DNA from 4 places in the Methylorubrum subtropicum genome. Region 1 is predicted to be linked to each of the others. Evidence: riboswitches for the same ligand, from Rfam matches in the RefSeq annotation. Region 1 holds a riboswitch; each other region holds the start of a gene.
What was found. Region 1 has a riboswitch for cobalamin ahead of AAHG03_RS07670 (TonB-dependent receptor). Riboswitches for the same ligand answer to the same signal wherever they lie in the genome.
Positions count from the first base shown of each region.

Region 1 (3,400 bases):
CGGCGCAGCGGCGGCGCCGTATTGTCGGCGGCCTCCGGCGCGAGGCCGAGGCAGGTCGCCTCGCTCTCGGTGGCGAAGACGAGATGGCAATCGTCCAGCGTCACCCGCTTGCCGATCAGCGGATCGGCCGCGACCGCGAACTCCACCGCCGCGATATGCGCCTCCATCGCCATGACTTCGGCGGGCGACGGCAGGGCCGTGAGCAGGAAGGGAAGAAGGGCCGGAATCCGCATCGCCGTCGAAGCCTCGAAAAGATTCGTCGGCGAAGTGAAGCAAGGCGCGTGCGAGACCGTGGCCTTTATGTGTTGAACTTATGGGCAATGCTCCCACCCCATCCCTCATCCTGAGGTGCGGAGCGAAGCGGAGTTTCGAAGGAGGGCTCCAGCGGATCGCGCGACTTCTGGAGCCCTCCTTCGAGGCCGCTGCGCTGCACCTCAGGATGAGGGGGTTGGATGGATGAGGCCGTTGATCACACGAACGCCCCCTCCCCTTACGGCGTCTTCGTCCGGCCGCCGCCTTCGGTGGCGTGGGTGTCCTGGGTCTGGGTCGGGCCGGTGCCTTGAAAAGCGAACACGACGACGATCGCGGCGAGCAGCAGGGCGACGGGGAAGACGAGCATCCAGCGGGGCATCGGGGTCTCCGAGAGCGGATTTCAGCGCGTCGTTCGTGAACCGCCGGGGCGCCGGTTTCGTTTCGTGACCCCGGCCGACGCCGGGCGGAAGCCTCTGAATCCATAATCCATGCGTCGAACGCATGGCCGGGATCGTTTCCACCCGGATTGTTTTGTGCAGCGCACCGTGAAACAAAAGCTCATGCGAGATCGCGATGGCGTCGCGGTCCCGTTGCCCTTCTTGGGCGTTTCCTCCCTAGACTTCGGGCCGCCCTCCATCGGGGCGGCCTTTTTTCTTGGGGCCCATTGCCTCGAAGCTTGGGGCACAGGAATCCGCGCCGTCCCTGCGACATTCGGTTGACCGTGATGGTCCCGGCCGCCTAGCGTGACCGTAGACGGTTCCCGAGAGGGATCAAAAGGGAACGCGGTGAAGGCTTCGGCCCGACCCCGCGGCTGCCCCCGCAACTGTGAGCGGAGAGTCCCCCATCACCACGTCACTGGGCGCCTCGCCTGGGAAGACGATGAGGGACGGCGACCCGCGAGCCAGGAGACCTGCCGTCGGCCGTGGTCACACGCGAAACGCGCTGGGCGGGGTGCCCCGGCGGGTGTCGGAGCGCGGGTGCCCTATCGGACCCGTGCCACGGCCTCGTTCGCGGTGACGTGCCACCGTCGCCGCCCGAGGCCCGTTTTTCTCCATGTCTCCCCCCAAAAGAAGCCGCCGCGCGCGGCCGATCCTCGCCGCGCTCGCGAGCGCCCTCCCCGTCGCCGCCGCCGCGCAAGGCGCTTCCGTGGAAACCCGGCTCGACGAGATCGCGGTCGCCCGCGACCTCGACGTGCCGGTGAACGTGCCTGCCGAGGCCATCGGCGCCGAGGCCGCGGCTGCCCTCCGTAAACCCAGCCTCACCCAGGCCTCACCGGTCGGCCTCAACCTCCGCACGCCCTCGCGCGGGGCGAGCCGCCTCGGGCTGACGCCGCTGGAGACGCCGGCGAGCCTCGACATCGTTTCCGGCGAGACCATCCGCTTGCGCGGCCAGTCCTCGGTGCTGGAGGCGGTCTCGCAGAACGGCACCGGCATCTCGACCTTCGGCTCGCCGGGCTTCGGGCTCGGTGCCTTCACCGCGCGCGGCTTTGCCGGGCAGAACTCGATCCAGACGCTGTTCGACGGCACGCGGCTCTATGTCGGCGCCAACACCCTGACCTTCCCGTTCGACACGTGGAACGTCGAGCGCATCGAGGTGCTGCGCGGGCCGGCCTCGGTGCTCTACGGCGAGGGCGCCATCGGCGGCATCGTCAACGTGGTGTCGAAGAAGCCGCTGTTCACGCCGCTGAACGTCGCCCGCGTCGGCCTCGGCTCGGACGGGCTGATGCGCGCGGCGATCGACTCGACCGGGCCGATCGGCGAATCGGTCGCCTACCGCCTCAACGTCAGCGGCAACCGCGCCGACGGCTGGATCACCCCCAACGGCGACTTCCGCAACCTCGCGGTCTCCGGCGCGCTGACGTGGCAGGCGAGGCCCGATCTCGCCGTCACCCTCTCCCACGACCTCGGCTATCAGGAGCCTGTGCGCTACTGGGGCACGCCGCTGGTGAACGGGCGCGTGCTCGATGCCGTGCGCTTCAACAACTACAACGTCCGCGACGCCAAGATCACCTGGGCCGACAACTGGACCCAGCTGCGCACCGAGTGGACGCCGTCCGCCGAAGTCACGATCCGCAACACCGCCTACCGCCTCCAGAGCCGACGCCACTGGCTCGATGTCGAGCGATACGTCTACGAATCCGAGACCGGCCGCGTGAACCGCTCGGATTACATCGACATCATCCACCGTCAGGAACAGATCGGCAATCGCTTCGACGCGACGTTCCGCGGCTCGTTGTTCGGCCTGCCGAACCAGTTCACCGCCGGCTTCGACGTGAACCGCATCGCGTTCAAGCACGACAACAACTTCAGCGGCACGTTCAACGAGCCGCCCTCGAACCAGCCACCGCAGAGCGTCCCCCTGATCGGCTATGATCCGGGCCTCTTCCCCGCCGACGGTCGCGCGGTGCCGGCCTACGTGACCCACACGGACCAGGCCTCCGTCTTCGCCGAGAATCGGCTGGAACTCACCGACCGGCTCTCGCTGCTGGCGGGCGTGCGATTCGACGCGCCGACGCTCCAGCGCACCAACCTGCTCGCGACGAATCCCGCGAACCGCTTCTTCGAGCGCTCGTTCCAGGCGTTCGGCTACCGCTTCGGCCTCGTCTACGCGCTCTCGCCGGAGACGACGCTCTACGCGCAATACGCCACCGCCACCGATCCGGTGAACAGCCTGATCTCGCTGTCGCAATCGCTGTCGAACCTCAAACTCTCGACCGGCGAGCAGATCGAGGTCGGCGCCAAGGGGCTGGCCTTCGGCGGCACGGTCGAGTGGACGCTGGCGGGCTACCGCATCGTCAAGAAGGACGTGCTCTCCCCGGTGCCGGGCAGCACCCAGCTCGTGGCGCAGGTCGGGCAGCAATCCTCCTACGGGGCGGAGGTTGCCCTGTCGTGGCTGCCTTGGGCCGGCTGGCGCATCGACGCCAACCTCGCCCTGCTGCAGGCCCAGTACGACGATTTCGGCGACTTCACCGGCAAGACGCCGGTCAACGTCCCCGAACAGGTCGCTAACCTCTGGGTCAATTGGGCGTTCGCCCGCGACTGGGAGGCGCGGGTCGGCGTGCAGTATGTCGGCGCGATGTTTTCCGATTTCGCCAATCTCGGCCGCCGCCCGGACTACGCCCTGGTGACGCTCGGCCTCGACCGACAGG
Region 1 covers NZ_JBBXMW010000004.1:153,975-157,374, reverse strand. The annotation lists gene AAHG03_RS07680 (hypothetical protein) at 1-233, opposite strand, end outside; gene AAHG03_RS07675 (hypothetical protein) at 491-631, opposite strand; cobalamin riboswitch at 990-1,184, shown strand; gene AAHG03_RS07670 (TonB-dependent receptor) at 1,306-3,400, shown strand, end outside.

Region 2 (3,400 bases), on a different contig from region 1:
CAGGGGTTTGGGGAGCGCGAGGCCGGAGGTCTCGATCAGGATGTGCTCCGGCGGCTCGGGCCGATCGAGCAGCTTCGTCAGCGCGGGCACGAAGTCGTCGGCGACCGTGCAGCAGATGCAGCCGTTGGGCAGTTCCACCACGGAGTTCTCGTCGCAGCCCTCGATGCCGCAGGCGGCCAGGAACGAGCCGTCGAAGCCGAGATCGCCGAACTCGTTGACGATGACGGCGAGCCGCCGGCCGCGGGCCTGCTCGATGGTGTGGCGCACCAGCGTCGTCTTGCCGGCCCCGAGGAAGCCGGTGACGATGGTGCAGGGGATCTTTTCGAGGATGGCCATGGGGTCAGGATTCCGCTCGTGTCGGGGTCAGCGGCGGGATGCGGGCGACGACGCCCTTGCGGAACGCCTCCGGGCGCGCGCGCCAGGGCACGATCCCATCGGGCGTCTTCTGGTAGTCGCGCAGGCCCGCCAAGATGGTGCGGGCGGAAGTCTCCGCGCGCTCCAGCGCGTCGAAATCGCCGTAGACGTAGGTCCAGCGGCCGGGAGAGGCCACCGCCACCGTGCAGGGCCGCTTGCAGACCGAGAGGCACTCGGCACCCTCGATCCGCAGGCCCGGCACCGGCTCGCGGTCGGCTTCGGCGCGAAGTGCCGCCAGCAGCCGGGCGCCGGCCCGCGGCTCGGACGCGTCGCCCGCAGCCCGGCAGGTGGTGCAGACGGAGAGGACGGTCTCGGGCTGATCCTCAGGCATGCGCGCGGCCGCCCGCCTCGCGACCGAACAAGCCCCAGGCCCAGCCATAGGCCAGCCCGATCAGCGCCCAGAACACGAAGCCGATGGCGAGCGAGCGCGCCACGAACTGCGCCGCGACCGCGGGCGGCACCTGCGAACTCACCGTGTCGATCGATTGCGGCGCCCCCGCCAGATGCGGGGCGACGATCAGGATCAGGCCGCCGAGAATCGTAATCGGCACCCGCCGCACCGCGATGAGGTAGAGGCCGATGCCGGTCGCCGCGACTGTCATCACCCACCAGGTCTGGCGCAGGACGAGAGGGGCAGCGCCCATGCCGGGCAGTTCCGGCGGCAGGCCGATGGCCGGGGCCAAAGCCACCGCGAGGAAGCCCGCGATGCCCACGGTGAGCCCGCTGCGCGGGGTCGGCTCGCGGCGTAAGCCCAGCATCACCGCGGCGAGGAGCAGCGCGTAGCCGACGCCGCCGATCAGCGTGGCGAGGCCGGTGAAGGCCATGCGCTGGAAGCCCTCCGCGGGCTGCCATTCGTCGGATTTTTCAGCCTCGGTGCCGGCCTCGCCGTGGCCGTGGGCATGCGCCTTCACGATCAGCGAGGCGGGCGTGAGCGAGACGGGGGCGTGCGCATGCGAATGCCCGCCCTCGAACGTCTCGGCCTGGAGGATCAGGGGCGAGGTCAGGGCGAGTTGGAGGCCCGTCGCGACGACGGACGCGAGGAAGCCGGCGACGAGCGCCGCCGACAGCAACCGGGTGATCATGGAGCCGCTTTCGCGTGTCGGAAAGCGGTCAGTGGCAGGGGAAGTTCTGCGCGTGGCGGAAATCGTGCGCCGCGTTGTGCAGCACGCTCGCCGGGGCGAAGCCCGCCAGGAACACGAGGCCGAGGCCGAGGAAGGCGGCGACGAGCAGGGCGCGGGCGCCCTCGCCGGAGCGGACGGCGGAGGTCTGAAGGGTCGCGGTCGTCATCGGGTCACGGGCTCCGGCCGCCCCACCGGCGGCGTTCGAGAAAACGTTTTTCGTGCCGGACGGCAGGTCTCCTGGCTCGCGGTTGGTATCGCGCCTGCCGCCTTCCCAGGTCGCCCCGGTGGCTCTCGGCAGGAACTCGCCGCTCACAGTTGCGGGGGCAGCTGCGGTTTCGGGTTTCCCCTCACCGCATTCCCTTTTCACCCCGTTGCCGGGGCACCGTCCTATGGCTCGCTTCTAGCGCGCGCCGGGCCGCCTTGCAAAGCGCCATTGCGTGAACGCTCGCCTCCGGTGCAAACCGACGCCCATGGATGCCCGCCCTCCCGACCGGATGACGCTGGTGCTCGGCGGTGCCCGCTCCGGCAAGAGCGCCTATGCCGAGCGGCTGATCGAGGCCTGCCCGGCGCCCTGGCTCTACATCGCCACCGCTCAAGGTTGGGACGACGAGATGCGCGCGCGCATCCACGAGCACCGGGCGCGGCGCTCCGCCGAGTGGCGGACCCTCGACGTGCCGACGGCGTTGCCCGAAGCGGTCGCGGCCTCGACCGGGCCGACCCTGGTCGATTGCCTGACGCTGTGGGTCACCAACCTCCTGCTCGCGGAGGCCGATCTCGACGCCGCCACCGAGGCCCTGGCCCGCGCCTGCGCGGCGGCGCCGGGGCCGCTGGTGCTGGTGGCCAACGAGGTCGGGCTCGGCATCGTGCCGGACAACGCGCTGGCCCGCCGCTTCCGCGATGCGGCCGGGCGCCTGCATCAGCGGCTGGCGCGCGAGGCCGACCGCGTGGTCCTTACCGTCGCGGGCTTGCCGCTCACCGTCAAACCTTCCGCCGAGAATCCAGGGAATCGCTCATGAGCGACGACGACCGCCACCGCGAAAAGATGGCCAAGCGCAAGGCGGTGCAGGACGCCGAGGTCGCGTCCAAAAAGATCGAGAAGGGCCTGCTCATCGTGAACACCGGCCCCGGCAAGGGCAAGACGACGGCCGCGCTCGGCCTTGTGCTGCGCATGCTCGGGCGCGGCCACCGGGTCGGCGTGGTGCAGTTCATCAAGGGCGCCTGGGACACCGGCGAAGCTCGCGCGCTCAAGGCCTTCGGCGACCGGATCGCGTGGCACGCGCTGGGCGAGGGCTTCACCTGGGAGACCCAGGACAAGGCCCGCGACATCGCCGCCTGCCGCAACGCCTGGGAGCAGGCCCGCGCCCTGATGGCGGACGCGAGCATCCGCCTCCTCGTCCTAGACGAGCTGAACATCGCGCTGCGCTACGACTATCTCGACCTCGAGTCGGTCGTCGCCGAGTTGCAGGCCCGCCGGCCCGACCTCCACGTCGTCGTCACCGGCCGCAACGCCAAGCCGGCGCTCATCGAGGCCGCCGACCTCGTGACCGAGATGGGCAGCGTGAAGCACCACTTTTCGGCGGGGGTGAAGGCGCAGGAGGGGATCGAGTTCTGAGGGCGCCCTGTGGGTCCCGAGGAGCGGGCGCCTCGCGCCCATTCAGGGTTCGCGATCCGAGAGGGTCTCCAGCAGGCTCTTCTCCCGCATTGCCGTCACCAGGGCGACGATCTGCTCGCCGCTCGCTCGGTACGCATCGGAGCCCTCGATCCGACGGAAGCCGTGAAATTCCGCGGCCTCGACGATGGCGTTGGCGGCCTCACTGCCGGGAGCGGGCGGCATCAGGGGAGCGCGCCCTTCGTCGCGTGACCGG
Region 2 covers NZ_JBBXMW010000007.1:207,585-210,984, reverse strand. The annotation lists gene cobW (cobalamin biosynthesis protein CobW) at 1-336, opposite strand, end outside; gene AAHG03_RS12395 (DUF1636 domain-containing protein) at 341-745, opposite strand; gene AAHG03_RS12390 (CbtA family protein) at 738-1,496, opposite strand; gene AAHG03_RS12385 (CbtB domain-containing protein) at 1,525-1,701, opposite strand; cobalamin riboswitch at 1,746-1,937, opposite strand; gene cobU (bifunctional adenosylcobinamide kinase/adenosylcobinamide-phosphate guanylyltransferase) at 2,030-2,551, shown strand; gene cobO (cob(I)yrinic acid a,c-diamide adenosyltransferase) at 2,548-3,147, shown strand; gene AAHG03_RS12370 (hypothetical protein) at 3,190-3,400, opposite strand, start outside.
Region 2: it holds a riboswitch for cobalamin, as region 1 does, so the genes downstream of both, AAHG03_RS12385 (CbtB domain-containing protein) here and AAHG03_RS07670 (TonB-dependent receptor) in region 1, are expected to answer to the same signal.

Region 3 (3,400 bases), on a different contig from region 1:
GCCGCTCGCTTGCGGCGTCAGCACGTTCTGCCGATCGACCCGAAACAGGGCCGCGGTCAGGCCCAGCGCCCCGCCGAACAGGTCGAGCTTGGCGCCGATATCGGCGCCGATGCCGGTCTCGGGCGCGAAGGGGCCGGATGCCGAGGCGGCGGCGGCGTCCGGGCCGATATTCGGCCGGAAGCTCGTGCCGACATTGGCGTAGAGGGCGAGTTCGGGCGTCGGCTGGTAGACGAGGCCGGCGCGGGGCGTGGCCGCGAAGTAGGTCTGGTCGACCTGGGAGCGCGGGGTGCGCTCGCGGAACGACTGCTCGAAGAAGTCGAACCGCGCGCCGACCAGCGCCTTCCATTCCGGGCCGAGCGCGATCTGGTCCTGCACGTAGAGGGCGGTGTTGGTGATCCGCTCCAGGTTGTTGCGGAAGCGGTCGATCGGCGGTAGCGCCTGCCCGTATTGCGGATTGTAGATGTCGATGGTGTAGGGGTTATTCGCGATGGTCGAGCGGTTGTAGACGACCCGGCTGTCGGTGCTCTCGCGCTCGAAGCCCACGAGCAGCGTGTGGCCGATCCCCGCCGTCTCGAAGCGGCCGACGAGTTCCGCCTGACCGATCGCCACGTCCCAGCGGTAGTCGCGCAGGTTGCGGTCGCGCGAGGCGATGCCCTTGTCGGTGATCGCGCGGATCTCGGCGGATTCGCCCTCCAGCGAGCCCGTATTGAAATAGGTAGCGAGCCGCATCTGCCAGTCGGCATCGAAGCGGTGATCGACCCGCACCTGCATCGAATCGTTGGTCTGATAGGTGCTCTGTCCCGGCTCGCCGAGGAAGCGCGAGATCGGGATGGCGCCGAGCCGCCCGTTGTTCACCGCGACGACGCCGCGGTCGAACACGATGCGGTTGCGCAGGAACTCGGTCTCGATCGTGATCCTCGTGTCGGGCGTGACCTGCCAGGAGATCACGGGCGCGACGAGCAGTCGGTCGCCGTCCACGAAGTCGCGAAAACTGTTCTGGCGACCCGCCGCGAGGTTGAAGCGGTAGAGCAGCGTGCCGTCCTCGTTCAGGGCGCCGCCGGAATCGAGCGTGCCGCGGAACTGCTCGAACGAGCCCCAGAGCCCGCCCATCTCGACGAAGCGCTCCCGCGTGGGCTGCTTGGTGATGATGTTGACGAGCCCGCCCGGATCGCTGCGTCCGAACAGGCCGCCGCCGGGGCCTTTCAGCACCTCGATGCGCTCGACGTTCTGGGCGTCGGGCGGGGGTGGCGTGCCGCGGTTGAGCGGAAAGCCGTTCTTGTAGATTTCCGAGGTGGTGGTGCCGCGGATGGCGTAGCTGAAGATCGACAGCCCGCCGAAATTGTTCTGCTGGGCGACGCCCGGCGTGTAGTTGAAGACGCGATCGACGCGGGTGGCGGCGAGATCGGTGATGACCTCCCGCGGGGCCACGGTGACGACCTGCGGCACGTCGCGCTGGGGCGTGTCGGTCTTGGTCGAACTGACCGCCCGGTCGGCCCGGTAGCCCGGGCTCGGCCCGATCAGGCCGATCGCGCCGGAGGCCGCCGTCCGTCCGGAAGGCGGCGCGTTGCCGGCGGCGCGACCCGTGCCCTCACCCTCGACCGAAATCTCGTCGAGCGTCGTGCTCTCCTGCGCGCGGGCCTCGAAGCCCGAGGCGCCGGCCGAGAGGATGGCGGCCAGAGCGAGGCGCGGGGCGCGGCGGCGTCCGGCGGAGGCCGCGGAGTTCGGGGCAAGCGGGTTCGAACGAACGGTCACCAAGTCGCTCAAGGTTGTCGAGCGGCGGCCGTGCGGGTGCCCTCGCGGGTGCCGGCTGGTTCAGCCGGGCCCGCGCCTGCGCTCCGCCGGGGCACCCCGCCCGAGAGACGTATCATCGCCCAAGGCAGGTCTCCTGGCTCGCGGGTCCGCACCCCGGCCTGGCCTTCCCGGTGCGTGGCACCAGTGACCCGGACGGCAGGGGCTCGCCGCTCACAGTTGCGGGGGCAGCTTCGGCCTCGCTCCGGAGAGCCCACCGAATTCCCTCTTCGCCCACGGACCGAAACCCGCGGGAACCTTGGCCCTTCGAACCTCGCCGATCAGGCCGGCCCGGTCAATGCGCTGCGGCGCACAATGCAACAATGTTACATATCCCGTGGCCAATGGGACACAGGCGGGCGCCAATCCTGTCCGCTCGAGCGGCGGACCCTGACCCGCAGGCCATACCTCGGGGCGGACCACTTCAATGGGGCGGATCAGTCAAGTCCGCAGTGACGGTGTCTCTTCCTGAGAGCCTGCTTGACAGGCTCATCCCAACACATCCCCTCATCCTGAGGTGCTGCGTGAGCGGTTTTGAGCGAGGGCTCCAGATGTCGCGCGATCCCTGGAGCCCTCCTTCGAGGCTACGCTTTGCTCCGCACCTCAGGATGAGGGGATTTGTTGGGATCACCGCAGCATCGCACTGTTTCGATCCCGATGAGTCAAATCAAACAGGCTCTCGAAGCCGTGCCCGGCCTACGCGATCCGACGTGGCCGGCGAAGACGAAGTTCGGGCCGCCGCCGTTTCATGGGGCCGTCCGGCCCGATCGGGCGTCGGTCGGCGCGGGCCGCGAGCTGGGGGTCGAGCCGCTCCTGCCCACGCTGTTCGGCCCTTGAGTTCCCAGACGACGCCCTTGAAGACTCCCTTGGACTGGACGACGCGGACCGCCATCGGCCAGGGGCCGCCCTCCGCGGGACGGTCCGCCAGGTAGAGGGCGATGTCGAGTTCATGCCTGGCCGAGCGCGTGGCATCGCGCTCGCTTGCGAAGGCGACCTTGCCGAAGGTGTCGCGCCAGAGTTGCCCGTCGAGTCGCAGCTGAACCTTGAACATCGTGGCACGACGCCTTTCCTGCTCGGGACCTCGGATGCAACTGGCGATGAAACTCGAAGACGGTGCCGGCCGCCTCAGTATTTGCGCACGACCGGCTCGACCGGCGGGGCCGGGGGCGGGGCGTTGAAGGTGTAGCGCAGGCCCCCGTAGATCGAGAGCGGCTGGGCGAGCGTGGTGGTGCGCGGATCGTTGATCTGGAAGCGGTTGGCCACGGGCCCACCTTCGACGTAGGTGCCGAAGGTCGCGTAGCGGTTGTTGGTCAGGTTGGTGACGAGGCCGAACAGCTCCAGGCTGTCGTTGACCCGGTAGCTCGTGTTGAGGCCGAGCACGTAATAGGGCGGCAGCTTGCGGTTCAGGTTCGACTCGTCGCCGCGGTAGTAGGCCGAGGAATAGGCCTGCAGGTTCAGGCCGACCCGCCAGCCCGGCAGCAGCAGGTAGTCGAACCCGACCTTGAACTGGTGGTCGGGGATCAGCGGCACCTTGTTGCCGGGGCGCACGGTGATCGCGCCGTCCTCGCCGGCCAGCGGGTTGTTCGGCGAGGAGAGCGTGCCGTTGAACTGG
Region 3 covers NZ_JBBXMW010000029.1:16,652-20,051, reverse strand. The annotation lists gene AAHG03_RS24815 (TonB-dependent siderophore receptor) at 1-1,668, opposite strand, end outside; cobalamin riboswitch at 1,859-2,065, opposite strand; gene AAHG03_RS24810 (TonB-dependent receptor) at 2,914-3,400, opposite strand, start outside.
Region 3: it holds a riboswitch for cobalamin, as region 1 does, so the genes downstream of both, AAHG03_RS24815 (TonB-dependent siderophore receptor) here and AAHG03_RS07670 (TonB-dependent receptor) in region 1, are expected to answer to the same signal.

Region 4 (3,400 bases), on a different contig from region 1:
GGCCGTGGCGGTAGCGGCCGAGTTCGGTCAGCACCGTCGCCAGCGTCTGGCCGGCGAAGAGCAGCCGGCCCTCGCGCCACGCTAGGCCGCGCTCCACGTTCGCCGCCGTCGCGGTCAGCGAGGAATCCTCGCCGCGCTGGACGGCTTGGCCCGCCGAGACCAGGGCCCGGCGGCCCGCCTCCGCGACCTCGACGCGGCCCTCGGCGACGCCGACCGGGCTGTCGCTCCCGTCGGCGCGCACGAAGAAGCGGGTTCCGACCGCCCGCGCGCTCAAGCCCCCGGCCTCGACGGTGAACGGCCGGCTCGGGTCCGACACTACGTCGAAGCTCGCCTCGCCGCGCAGCAGCGTAATCCGGCGCTCCCCCGCGGTGAAGCGCAGCACCAGGGCGGTGTCGGTGTTGAGATCGACGCGGCTGCCGTCGGGCAGCGTCGCGTGGGTGATGTCGCCGACGCCGCTCCACAGGTCCGCCCGCAGGCGATCCATGAGGCCGTACTGGTAGGACAGGGCGCCCGCGAGTAGGGCCGCGGCGGCGAGGGCCGGCACGATCTTGGAGGCCCGCCCGCGCCGCGCCCCGGACGGCGCCGGGCGGCGGTCGGGCAACTGCCCGAGCCGGCGCCACAGGCTCTCCATCTCGGCATGGGCTCCGGCATGGGCCGGGTCGGCGGCCCGCCAAGCCTCGAACGCGGCCCGGTCGGCCTCGGTGGCATCGGCGGAGGACAGGCGGGCGACCCAGCCCGCGGCGGCCTCGAGGATCGGGTCGTCGCCCGTGTCGGTATCTTCGTTGCCGGCCACGCCGTCTCCCCCCGGATCCCGCCGTGTGCCCGGCGATGTTCTCCGACCTTTAGATCAACGAGGCGCCGACATCCTGAGGTCGTGGTCTCAAAAATCGTCGAGCCGGCGGCGGCACTGCAGCAGCGCCTTGATGATGTGCTTCTCGACCATGTTGCGCGAGATGCCGAGGCGCGTCGCGATCTCGCCGTTCGCGAGACCGTCGAACCGGCTCAGCAGAAACACCTCGCGGCAGCGCGGCGGCAGTTCATCGACCGCTGCGGCGAGGCGCTTCAGTTCCTGCCGCGCGATCGATTGCCGCTCGGGCAGCGCGAAGCCGTCGACGGCCTCCGCCAAGTCCACCTCGCCCTCGTCGGCGAACAGCCTTTGCTCGAGCCGGCGGCGGTTGCGGGTGCGAAGCGCGACGTTGTGGGCGATCCGGAACAGCAACGCGGTCGGGTGCTCCACCCGCGTGCGCGACAGGGCCGCGAGCATGCGCAGATAGGTCTCCTGCGTCGCGTCGGCGGCGTCGGTCGGGTTGCCGAGCCGGCGCAGGAGGAAGCGCTGCAGCTTCGATCCCTCGCGGCGATGAAGCGCATCGACCGATATGCCGTCCATTCCCCAAGTCCTGTCGCCCACGGCCCCTCGCGTCGCCGTCGTTCTCCTGCGGTCGCGTGAGCTATGAAGCAAGACTTGTGCAGATGGTCGGATAGTTTAAATAGCTTCCAAATTGGTCTTTTCGGCCGGCCAAGACGTTGGCATTTCGAATGAAAACTTTGTGGGGCGGAAAGGTATGATTTGGAATAATTAAAATGATGGACTCAATTCGCAGCGCTGTTGCATCGATGTGACAGGAGAGGCGAGCCATCGCGCGACGCCGGTCGACCGGCGGGCCGAGTCGCCTGTGTCCCGATGGCCACAAAAGATGTAATACTGTTGCATTATGCGCCACAGTGTATCGACCGGGCCGGCCCTATCGGCGCGGTTGACAGGGCCAAGGTTCCCACGGGTTTCGGTCCGTGGGCAAAGAGGGAATTCGGTGGGCTCTGCGGAGCGAGGCCGAAGCTGCCCCCGCAACTGTGAGCGGCGAACCCCTGCCGTCCGGATCACTGGTGCCGCGCACCGGGAAGGCGAGGCCGGGCCCCCGACCCGCGAGCCAGGAGACCCGCCTCGGAGCGCTTTCCGACGAAGTGGATACCGGTTCGGCGAAAGAATGCGCGGCAAAAACGAGGTCTTAGAGCATCGGCCCGAAACGATGCGTTAACCATCCCGCGCGCATCGTCGTCATCTCATGGGATACCGACAGATGCGCCGAGTCGTCCGGGCCGTCCTGTGCGGCCTCGCCTTGCAGGCGGCTGCCGTTTTCAGCGCCGAGCCCGCGGCTGCCGGCGACTGCAAGGCGCAAGCGATCAAGGTTCTGAAAGCCGCCTCGCCGAACGGTTACGCGGTCTTCCAGCAGGTCGGCGACAAGGCCTTCTTCCACGCTTGGCTCGACTGCGACGACGCCCAGTACGGCCTGCCGACGGCCGTGCACGAGTCGCTGCACCACATCACGGGCGAGGCGGACGCCTACCCGCTGATCGGGGGTGGGATGCTGAAGCGTCCGCCCGAGAACAGGACGCTGCCGGCACCGTCGAGGATCGCCCACCAGTTCCGCCCGAGCGTCTTCGTCTCCACGTACCTGCAACCGGGCAACGCCACCGCGGCGTCCGATTTCCGCTACCTGCTCGACGAGTTGAACGCCTACACGCACGATCTCGACACGGCCATCGCCTTGGCCGACCGGCGCAACCCCGATGTGCAGCTGTCCCATCGCGACGGCTTGGCGGCGCTGATGAGCTTCGTCGCGCTCTACGTGGAGGCGGCCGGACAGAACACGGCGACGTGGACCGCCCTCAGGGATCGGCCGATCAGGACGGCCTTCGTGTCCCTGTGGGATCAGGCGGAGCGCACGATGCTGGCCTCCTGCGGCATTCCGGAGATCGGCAGCGAGGACCGGAGCTTTCTCGGCAAGCTCTGCGGCGCCGGCCCGCAGGCGGCGCTCGGCCGGCTTCTCGGTCGAGCGCCGGTCTGCCCCAGGGCCTGTCTGGTGGTCGGGCCGAAAACGGCGAGTCGCGAGTGACCCGTCAACGGGCGGCGTGGCGCCGCCCGCCGATGCGGGATCTCAGTTGCAGCCGCAGCCGTGCTGAATGTTGCGAACGCTGCTTGTATGCACGTAATGCGCCGGCAGATGCTGGACCCGGGAGACGTTGACGTTGTGGGTCACCGGGACGCTGTGATGGTGAACGCGCGTGACCGTGTGGACGCGCACGATAGGCTGCACACGCGTGATATTGAAGATGTGGCGGGTTCTGTGCACGTAATGCGTGCGCTGCACGTCGCGAAACTGGGTCCTGTTCACGACCTTGTTGACGGTACGATAATTATAGACCGGAGGCACCGGACCGCATCCCCGGCAGCCGGCACTCGCCTCCGTCGAACTGCCGTAAAAGCTCAGTGTGGCGACCAGGGTGGCACACGCGGCCGTCAGATATTTCGCCATGTTCAATCCTCCTGCAAACCCACATTGGTCGAGACATAGCAAGCGCAGCCCTGCTGCCAAGCCGGAACGACCGCCTACGTATTTTTACA
Region 4 covers NZ_JBBXMW010000001.1:510,878-514,277, forward strand. The annotation lists gene AAHG03_RS02375 (FecR family protein) at 1-793, opposite strand, end outside; gene AAHG03_RS02380 (RNA polymerase sigma factor) at 881-1,387, opposite strand; cobalamin riboswitch at 1,750-1,956, shown strand; gene AAHG03_RS02385 (hypothetical protein) at 2,076-2,891, shown strand; gene AAHG03_RS02390 (hypothetical protein) at 2,934-3,311, opposite strand.
Region 4: it holds a riboswitch for cobalamin, as region 1 does, so the genes downstream of both, AAHG03_RS02385 (hypothetical protein) here and AAHG03_RS07670 (TonB-dependent receptor) in region 1, are expected to answer to the same signal.